3 regions of the Agrobacterium sp. 16-2014-1-2a genome follow, and region 1 is predicted to be linked to each of the others. Evidence: riboswitches for the same ligand, from Rfam matches in the RefSeq annotation. Region 1 holds a riboswitch; each other region holds the start of a gene.
The links. A riboswitch is a leader RNA that binds a small molecule or an ion and turns the genes downstream of it on or off. The one in region 1 is predicted to bind thiamine pyrophosphate.
Positions count from the first base shown of each region.

Region 2: linked by a shared signal. The riboswitch ahead of thiC (phosphomethylpyrimidine synthase ThiC) and the one ahead of thiB (thiamine ABC transporter substrate binding subunit) in region 1 are both predicted to bind thiamine pyrophosphate.
Region 3: linked by a shared signal. The riboswitch ahead of ACQZ45_RS24475 (ABC transporter permease) and the one ahead of thiB (thiamine ABC transporter substrate binding subunit) in region 1 are both predicted to bind thiamine pyrophosphate.

Region 1 covers NZ_JBNWBX010000005.1:181,585-184,857, reverse strand. The annotation lists gene ACQZ45_RS16885 (ABC-F family ATP-binding cassette domain-containing protein) at 1-926, shown strand, start outside; gene ACQZ45_RS16880 (VOC family protein) at 1,018-1,410, shown strand; TPP riboswitch at 1,456-1,566, shown strand; gene thiB (thiamine ABC transporter substrate binding subunit) at 1,605-2,618, shown strand; gene thiP (thiamine/thiamine pyrophosphate ABC transporter permease ThiP) at 2,638-3,273, shown strand, end outside.
Region 2 covers NZ_JBNWBX010000005.1:21,324-24,596, reverse strand. The annotation lists gene ACQZ45_RS16170 (amino acid--[acyl-carrier-protein] ligase) at 1-26, opposite strand, end outside; gene ACQZ45_RS16165 (acyl-CoA dehydrogenase family protein) at 31-1,212, opposite strand; gene ACQZ45_RS16160 (acyl carrier protein) at 1,212-1,463, opposite strand; TPP riboswitch at 1,644-1,755, shown strand; gene thiC (phosphomethylpyrimidine synthase ThiC) at 1,850-3,273, shown strand, end outside.
Region 3 covers NZ_JBNWBX010000011.1:133,348-136,620, reverse strand. The annotation lists gene ACQZ45_RS24480 (ABC transporter substrate-binding protein) at 1-367, opposite strand, end outside; gene ACQZ45_RS24475 (ABC transporter permease) at 364-1,149, opposite strand; TPP riboswitch at 1,278-1,380, opposite strand; gene ACQZ45_RS24470 (TadE/TadG family type IV pilus assembly protein) at 1,562-2,851, shown strand; gene ACQZ45_RS24465 (alpha-glucosidase) at 2,937-3,273, opposite strand, start outside.

The sequences.
Region 1 (3,273 bases):
TTTCGCTACGGGTGCATCGCGGTGATTGCATCGGTCTCGTCGGGCCGAACGGTGCCGGCAAGACAACGCTTTTGAAGATGCTGACCGGCCAGCTTCAGCCCGATAGCGGCACGGTAAAGCTCGGCACCAATCTGGAAATCGCGACGCTTGACCAGAAGCGTGAAGATCTCAATCCAAACGATACGCTCGCTCATTACCTCACCGACGGTCGCGGCGACAATTTGCTGGTCAATGGCGAGTTGAAACATGTGACGGGTTACATGAAGGACTTCCTGTTCCAGCCGGAACAGGCCCGCACGCCCATCCGCAACCTCTCCGGTGGTGAGCGCGCCCGTCTTATTCTTGCGCGCATTCTGGCGCGGCCTACCAACCTGCTGATCCTTGACGAGCCGACCAACGATCTCGATATCGAAACGCTCGATCTGTTGCAGGAAATCGTTGCGGGCTTTTCCGGCACGGTCATTCTCGTCAGCCACGACCGCGATTTCCTCGACCGTACCGTCACCTCCACAATCGCGCCCGCCAATCCGGACCAGCCGGATGGACGCTGGATCGAATATGCCGGCGGCTACTCGGACATGATGGCGCAACGCAAGGGTGCCGCAGAAGAAAAGCGCAAGGCGGAGAAGCAGGAAAAGGCAAAGACCGCCCCTTCCGCCTCCGCGTCGCAGGACCCCTCAAAGGCCAAGGGCAAGCTTTCCTTCAAGCAAAAATTTGCGCTCGAAAACCTTCCAAAGGAAATGGAGAAGGCGCAGGGCGAAATCGCCAAGCGTGAGCAGCGTATGGCCGATCCCAATCTGTTCACCAAGGACCCGGCTACCTTCAATACGCTGGCGCAGGAAATGACGAAGCTGCGCGAAAAGCTCGAAGCCATGGAAGAGGAATGGCTGGAGTTGGAGATGCTGCGCGAGGAAATTGAAGGGTGACTTGGTCGCGATTTCTTGACTGAGGTCTCATCCACCTTTGACAGGGAGGCGGAATTGCCGTTTCCTGTGCGGGTTCGGAGGAGTTCAGAAAATGCGCATGATCTTCGTCAATCTGCCGGTCAAGAATATCGAGACATCGAGAAGCTTCTTCACGGCTCTCGGTTTCACCTTCAATCCGGAATATTCGGATGACCGCACGCTCTGCATGATCGTTGAGGAGAACATCTTCGTGATGCTTCTTCAGGAGGAGCGTTTTCGCGATTTCATCAATGGCGATATCGCCGACGCCACACGCAGCACCGAGGTCCTGACCTGTCTCACAGCGGGAAGCCGTGAGGAAATCGACCGGATGATCGAAACGGCGCTCGCCTCGGGTGGCAGCAGCTGGAAACCGGTTCAGGATCACGGTTTCATGTATGCCGGTAGTTTTCAGGATCCCGACGGCCATGTCTGGGAACTGGTGCACATGGTGCAGCAGGCCTGACGGCAGCCATCTTGCCAATCAGAGACAGCGGGACTACATCATCATCTTGATCTAACGGGGTGTCTTTTGTGCTTGCGTGCAAAAGGCTGAGAGGCTTGCCAACCCGAAGAACCTGATCCGGTTCATACCGGCGGAGGGATTAGACGGCTTAAGGCAAGCGGCTATTTCCCTTTTCGTTTTTTGAGGAGATACCCGTGCGCCGTCGTCTTTTCCTGAATTCCCTCGTTGCCGTTTCGTTGTTTCTGCCCGGTCTTGCCACTGCTCAGGACAGACAGGAACTGACCGTCTACACCTATGAAAGCTTCGTTTCCGAATGGGGTCCCGGCCCCAAGGTGAAAGAGGCCTTCGAGAAAGTGTGCGATTGCACGGTCAATTTCGTCGGTGTGGCGGATGGCGTGGCGCTGCTCAACCGCCTGAAGCTTGAAGGGGCGGCGTCGAAGGCGGATGTCGTTGTTGGTCTCGACACCAATCTGGTCGCGGAAGCGAAACAGACCGGCCTCTTCGATATCAGCGGTATCGATGCATCGGCGGCCAAGGTGCCGGGCGGTTACAAGGACGACATTTTCGTCCCTTACGACTACGGTCATTTCGCCGTTGTCTATGACACGCAGACGATAAAAAATCCGCCGACGAGCCTGAAGGATCTGGTGGACGGCGATCCTTCACAGAAAATCGCCATTCAGGACCCGCGCACCTCCACGCCGGGGCTTGGCCTGCTGCTCTGGGTGAAGTCCGTTTACGGCGACAAGGCACCGGAAGCCTGGGCGAAGCTCCGGAAGCGCATTCTCACCGTTACGCCGGGCTGGTCGGAATCCTATGGCCTTTTCACCAAGGGTGAGGTGCCGATGGTGCTCTCCTACACCACGTCGCCTGCCTATCACATGGTCTCGGAAAAGACGGATCGCTATCAGGCCGCGGGTTTTTCCGAGGGGCATTACATCCAGATCGAGGTTTCCGGCCTTCTCAAAAACGCGCCGCACAAGGAACTGGCGAAGCAGTTCCTCGCTTTCACGCTCACATCAGGATTTCAGGATGCCATTCCGGAAAACAACTGGATGATGCCGGTCGCGGCAACGTCCACGCCCCTGCCCGAGGCATTTTCCAAACTCGTCGTACCGCAGAAGACCTTCCTGATGGACCCGGAAGAGGTGGCGAAGAACCGCAAGGCCTGGATCGACGAATGGCTTGCGGCCATGAGCATGAACTGAGCAAGAGGCACGCCCGCGCATGATGCTGCGTCGCGACTACAGATGGTCGATCATTGGCGGAACGGCGGCGTTTGCCGCCGTTTTCCTGTTCATGGCGCTTGCTGTATCAGCACTCCTGTCTTTCGATGCCGGCACATCCGCCACCGGAATCGTGGATGCCTACACGCTGCGCATCCTGCGCTTCACGCTCTATCAGGCAACGTTGTCCACTGTTCTTTCCATTGTTCTCGGCCTGCCGGTGGCGCTTGCGCTCTCCCGCAGACAGGATTTTCCGGGGCGGATTTGGATTATCAGGTTGATGGCTGTGCCGATGGGGCTGCCGGTCATCGTCGGCGCCTTCGGCATCATCACGATCTGGGGCAGGCAGGGTGTTTTGAATACTGCCCTTGTTTTTGCCGGTGCGGAGCAGCCCTTCAGTATTTACGGCCTTTCCGGCATTCTCATCGCCCATGTGTTTTTCAATCTGCCGCTTGCGGTGCGGCTGATGCTGGCCGGGCTGGAGCGGATTCCGGGCGAATATTGGCGGATGGCGGCAAGTCTTGGCATGGGGCCGGTTTCGGTTTTCCGCTTCATCGAGTGGCCGGCCGTCTCGCGGCTTGTTCCCGGTATTGCCGGGCTTGTCTTCATGCTGTGCGCCACCAGCTTCACGCTAGTG
Region 2 (3,273 bases), 160 kb from region 1:
TCGAGAAACGATGTTTGCATATCCATGGTCTTATCCCAAGAGGCTGGTGTCCTGCTTGTGAACCAGCAGGAGATTGGCGGAATTGCCGAGAATACGGTCGTTGGAAATCATCAGGCGCGCGGAATGCGCGTCGCGAAGGTGTCGGCCAAGGCTGTAGGGCGTACCGTTCTTGTAACCCATGATGCCGCAGACCAGCATCGCTTGGTCGATGATCTCTAGAATGGTTTCCGAAGAACAGATCTTCACATTGTTCATGGCAACCGCGAACGCCATGGACATCAGCTTGTCCGGGTCGCTCTTGGTGTCTTCGTAAGCCTTTACGCCCGCAATGACGTTGGATTTGACCACCTGCAATTTCGTGGAAATTTCGGCAATGTGGATAGCGCCTGGCGGTGTGACACCGGGCGACTTGCGTGCAGCCGTCCTGACGAAGGATTGCGCGCGCAGCACCGCATCCGACGCGATGCCATACCAAACGGCGCTCCACAGAAGATGCGAGCTTGCAAGCATGGATTGCGCAGCGATTTCCGCAAATGGTTTTGGGAATATCTGCACCGCCGGTGCCTCGCCGCGGAACAGGAAACTGTCCGAACAGGTGCCGCGCATGCCGAGTGTGTCCCAGACATGGGTCTTCTCGAGCCTGTACTGATCTTTCAGGAAGACGGTCATCACCTGATCGGCCGGGGCGGCATCCTTGTGGGCGCGCGAGGTGATGAGGATGGCATCCGCATTGCTGCCGTAGGAAATGACGGTGGCGTCCTTCTCCAGCCGGCAAATGTCTCCTTCGACCTCGATAGCGCAGATGGAATTGCGCAGATTGCCGCCGATTCCGCCTTCGGTCGTGGCCGAGGCGAGCAGAAGCTGTTCGCTTGCAATGCGGCTCATGAAGCCCGCATGCCATGGGCTTGTCTCGCCGTGTTCCACAAGGCTCGATGCCTTGATGTGGTGCATGGCGAAAATCATCGCGGTTGCCGAACAGGCCTGGCCAAGCCGGGCGCAGATATCGGCGATTTGCTGTATGGATGCGCCTTCGCCACCAAGAGAGGACGGGACCTGAATGCCGAGAAGGCGCTCTTGTCTCAGCGCCTTGACGGCTTCCTCCGGGAAGCGACCGGTGACGTCCACCTCGTCCGCGTGTTTGGCGGCAATTGCTGCGACGCGGCTTGCGCGCGCGGACAGCGTTTCATCCTGCGGCGCAACGGTCACATTCATCAGGCTGCCTCTTTACCATCCAGAATGAGCTTAACGGTGTCTTCAATGGCCTTGATGCTGGCAAAGGACTTGCGGTTCAAGAGGTTGTCGGGGAATTCGATATCGAAAGCTTCCTCGATACCCAGCATCAATTGCACCGATGCAAAGGAAGAAAGACCCGCCGCATAAAGATCTGCTTCGTTTTCAATCGTATCGACGGGGGTAGGAAGCTGGCCGAATTTTGCCAGTATTTCACGAATAGTCGCATTCATTCCGACTTATCTCCCATGAATTTAACATCAGGATGGTTTGTGCTTATCGTTAATTTGAAAACGATAATATTCGCCTAAACCGTTAGGTTAATTACCACTAACGGCGCTTTTGTTGTTCGTCCACCTTTGCCAGCCATCAGCAGCACCCTTGACAAATGTCGGGCGGTGTTTTCTCTTGTGTCCATTCACCAGGGGTGTCCCGTCAAGGGGCTGAGATTCTGCTTTTATGCGCAGTGACCCGTTGAACCTGATCCAGTTCATACTGGCGTAGGGACGGTGCAAAGACCGAAGGTCGGATTGCGTGTAACTTGCGCTGCCGACGCGTCGGTATTTTCCATCATTCCGGCTCGAACTGGGTCTCCACTGTCAAACTTTGGAGCCTCATGATGAATATCGTTGCCAAGAATATCCCGCTTGTCGTCACAACCGGGCCGCATCCCGCCTCCACGAAAATCCACAAAACCGGAATTTTGCATCCGCATATTCGCGTGCCCATGCGCGAAATCGCCGTCCACCCGACGGCGGGCGAACCGCCGGTCACGGTCTATGATTCCTCAGGCCCCTATACCGATCCATTGCATAACGTTCTGATCGAAAAGGGTCTGCCACGCCTGCGTCACGACTGGGTTGTAGCGCGCGGCGATGTCGCGGCTTACGACGGTCGGCACGTCAAACCGGAGGATAACGGCTTTGCCACCGGCGAGCGGCTGACGCCGGAATTCGCCGTGCGCCACCAGCCGCTGAGGGCCACGGAAGGAAAAGCCGTAACGCAGCTTGCCTATGCGCGGGCAGGCATCATCACGCCGGAAATGGAGTTCATCGCCATCCGCGAAAATCTGGGGCGCGAAGCGGCGAAGGAGAAGCTGGCTCGTGATGGCGAGAGTTTTGGCGCGCAGATACCCGATTATGTGACGCCGGAGTTCGTCCGTCAGGAAGTCGCATCGGGTCGCGCCATCATCCCTGCCAACATCAATCACCCCGAGCTTGAGCCGATGATCATCGGCCGTAATTTTCTGGTCAAGATCAACGCCAATATCGGCAATTCCGCCGTCACTTCCTCCATGGCCGAAGAGGTGGAGAAGATGGTCTGGGCGATCCGCTGGGGTGCCGATACCGTCATGGACCTTTCGACCGGGCGCAACATCCACAATATCCGCGAATGGATCATCCGCAATTCGCCGGTACCGATCGGCACAGTGCCGCTTTATCAGGCGCTGGAGAAGGTCAACGGCATTGCCGAGGACCTGAATTGGGAAGTGTTCCGCGACACGTTGATCGAACAGGCGGAGCAAGGCGTGGATTATTTCACCATCCATGCCGGTGTTCGGCTGCATTACATTCCGCTTACCGTCAACCGTGTCACCGGTATCGTCTCACGCGGCGGGTCGATTATGGCCAAGTGGTGTCTGCATCATCACAAGGAAAGCTTCCTCTATGAGCATTTCGACGAGATCTGCGACATCTGCCGTGCCTATGATGTTTCCTTCTCGCTGGGTGACGGGTTGCGGCCCGGTTCGATTGCCGACGCCAACGACGCCGCGCAATTTGCCGAGCTGGAGACGCTCGGTGAGTTGACACAGATCGCATGGGCGAAGGATTGCCAGGTCATGATTGAGGGCCCCGGCCATGTGCCGATGCACAAGATCAAGGAGAACATGGACAAGCAGTTGAAGACATGCGGTGAGGCGCCCTTTTATACGCTTGGGCCGCTAACGACCGATATCGCCCCCGGTTACGACCACATCACTTCCGGCATCGGGGCAGCGATGATCGGCTGGTTTGGCACGGCGATGCTCTGCTATGTCACGCC
Region 3 (3,273 bases), on a different contig from region 1:
GGCTCTTGATCGGCCCGTCGGCCAGAACGGTGACGGTGTTCAGCGGGGTTTCGACCAGCGTGCCGAAACGGACGAGCGGCAGCCCTGCATCGTGGTCGAGATAGAGGTTCGGCTGGTAGTGTACACCGATATCGGCCTGTTTTGCCGAGACAAGACGCGGCACGGCGGATGGGTCCGCAGGCGGAACCAGCTCAACGTCCAGCCCGGCATCTGCGAACAGGCCGCGTTCCTTGGCAATCACCATCGGTGCATGGTCCGGGTTCACGAACCATTCCAGCAACACGGTAAGCTTGTCGGCCGCCTGCGATTGCACAGGCGAAAGCACGCTTGCTGCCGCGACGACGAGGGAAAGAAGAGTTCGTTTCATGGTGCCGAAAGTCTCCGCAAATGTTTGAAAGGAATGAGATGGTCTGTTTCTTTGGCCCAGGGGGCGAGGTTGGCCGTTGCCCGGTCGACGACAAGCCGCAGCAGCACCGCCATGACGGCGAGAATGGTCATGGCGGCGAACATTGTGTCGGTCTGCATGCGGGCATTGGACTGGATCATGACAAAACCGAGCCCGGCGGAGGCGCCCACCCATTCGCCAATGACCGCGCCGAGCGGGGCGAGCGGAGCTGCGACCCTCAGCCCGGAAATGAGTGAGGGAAGCGCCAGCGGCACACGCAGCCGGGTGAGGATTTGCCAGTGGCTCGCCTCCGTCAGCGAGGCGGCATCGAGGATTGTCCGATCCGTGCGATTGAGGCCGTCGGTGAAGGCTGAAGCGACGGGGAAAAAGATGATGATCGCCGTCATGACAACTTTCGAGGCCATGCCGAAACCGAACCAGAGTACGAGAATGGGGGCCAGCACGAAGACCGGAAATGCCTGCAACACGAGAACCATGGGCCAGACGAGGCGGCCAAAACGCGGGACGGCGGCAATCGTAAAGGCAACGAGAATGCCGGCGGCAATGCCAGCCGCAAGCCCGACAGCCATTTCACCTGATGTCACCATGGCCTGTCCGAACAGGAAGGCTGGCTGGCGCAGGAGTGCTGCGGCAACATCGGCGGGCGAGGGCAGGATGTAGCGGGGCGGTGCAAACAGCCAGATGCCCAGCTGCCAGACAATCAGAATAAGGACGACGCCCTTCAGCGCATGGGAGGCACGCATCGGCCGGGGCTCAGACGCAGCCGTACCGTATACGAAGGGAAGGATGTTTCATCATCATCGTTCGGTCTCCAGCTGTGGCGATCACGGAGATCCGGGCAAAGCGGAGAAGAGAAAGGGCAGTACCGCAAACGCGCTACAGTTTCCGTTCCTACGCCGGCATGACCCGGATCAGGTTCAAGGGTCCGGCTCATCGCCATCTCAGCACCGTCTGGTGCTCCCCTCGGAAGAGACTGTTTTGCTAGGAGGGTTTTGAAGTAATGTCAACGTTGAAAGTTAACGAGAATATTGGCGCATTTGCCGCGAACATATTAGTTGTTGATTATATTAAGTTTATCAAAAATTAGTTATTTATTGAAACCGCTTTTCAATTCCGCTGTATTAGCTTCAGCTCCCAGATTGGTTGGGGGCGAACTTGAAAAACTTCTGGCGAGAGAAATCTGGAAATTTTGGCATTCTGACCGCGCTGCTCATGGTGCCTCTGTGCGGGGCTGCCGGTGTGGCGCTCGATATTACGCGCGGCATGTCGGTCAAAGCCGATCTGCAGCAGGCGGCGGATTCCGCGGCTCTGGCGGCAGTCGCCGATATGTCCGCAAGTGTTCAGGCGGCAAAGAAGATGTCGGGGGACGGTGTCATTCCCGTCGGCAATGAAGAAGCCCGGGCATTCTTCGATGGCAATCAGCGCGGCGACGCGGACTACACCATTACCTCTGTCGATGTTTCGGTGATCAAGCACGGCAATGTGGTCGAGTCGTCCGTCAGCTTCAAGGCGTCGGTCAGCACGACCCTCTCAGGGCTTCTGGGGAAGGATTTCGTTTCGGTTGGCGGCACGGCCACGGCCAAATACGAAACGGAAACCTTCAGCGATTTCTATCTTCTGCTTGATAATACGCCCTCCATGGGAGTGGGCGCGACACCCACGGATGTTGCCACCCTGGTTGCGAACACTGGCGATAAATGCGCTTTTGCCTGTCACATCGTGAAGGACGGCGTGGCAGACCCGAACAGCTATTACTTCAAGGCCAAGAAACTCGGGGTTACAACGCGTATCGACGTGGTTGCCAAGGCAACCGCCAGCCTGATGGACACGGCAAAGTCCACGCGCAAAAGCAGCAATCAATATCGCATGGCCGTCTATACCTTTGGGGAACGGGCGGAAGATACCAAGCTGCTTGAGGTCGTTTCGCTAACCTCGGATCTCGACGCAGCAAAGAAAAAAGCTGGTGAAATCAACCTGATGTCAATCCCCTATCAGGGATACAACAACGACCAGCAAACAGATTTCGACCGGGCACTGATCCAGATTGGAGATAAGGTCGGCAGTTCGGGCACGGGCGCAAGCTCGGCAAATCCGGATAAGGTTATTTTCTTTGTTTCAGACGGGGTGGGCGACAGTTACAAGCCGTCCTCCTGTACGAAAAAACTGACAGGAGGCCGCTGTCAGGAGCCGATCGACATCAAAGACTGTACGAAACTGAAGGAAAAGGGTTTTCGTATCGCGGTGCTTTATACCACCTATCTGCCGCTGCCGACGAATGACTGGTATAATAGCTGGATCAAGCCCTTTCAGGCGGAAATCGGCTCACGCATGCAGAGCTGCGCTTCCCCGGGTCTGTACTTCGAAGTCAGCCCGTCCCAGGGCATCAGCGACGCGATGACGGTACTGTTCAAGAAAGCCATTACATCACCACGCCTGACGGGCTGATGGCCGTTTAGCGAGGCCTGTTAGAGCATCGGTTGAACGCCGCAATATTTGCGGCGTTTTTTGGAAATGGCCGGAAGGTGATGCTTCAAGCGATATTGCGAAGCTGTTCAAATAACGCAGTAAAGGGCGTTTCAGCGCGGTAAAACACAGCCGGCTGGCCTATCGGAGCCTCCACGGTGATCTCGTGCCCGCCAAAATACCGCGCGCCACTCCAAAGATGCATCCATTCCCCATCGCCCGGAAGGTAAAGCGTGCGCTGCGTCTCCCCCGCCTTCCAAACTGGTGCGACCAGCATGTCGGCCCCATAGAGATAGCTGTCCTGAATGGCATAGGTCTGCCGGTCGTTCTCGTGATGCAGGAAAAGCGGGCGCTGTACCGGCAGGCCGGTTTTGGCCGCTTCAGTGGAAAGCGATTTCAGATAG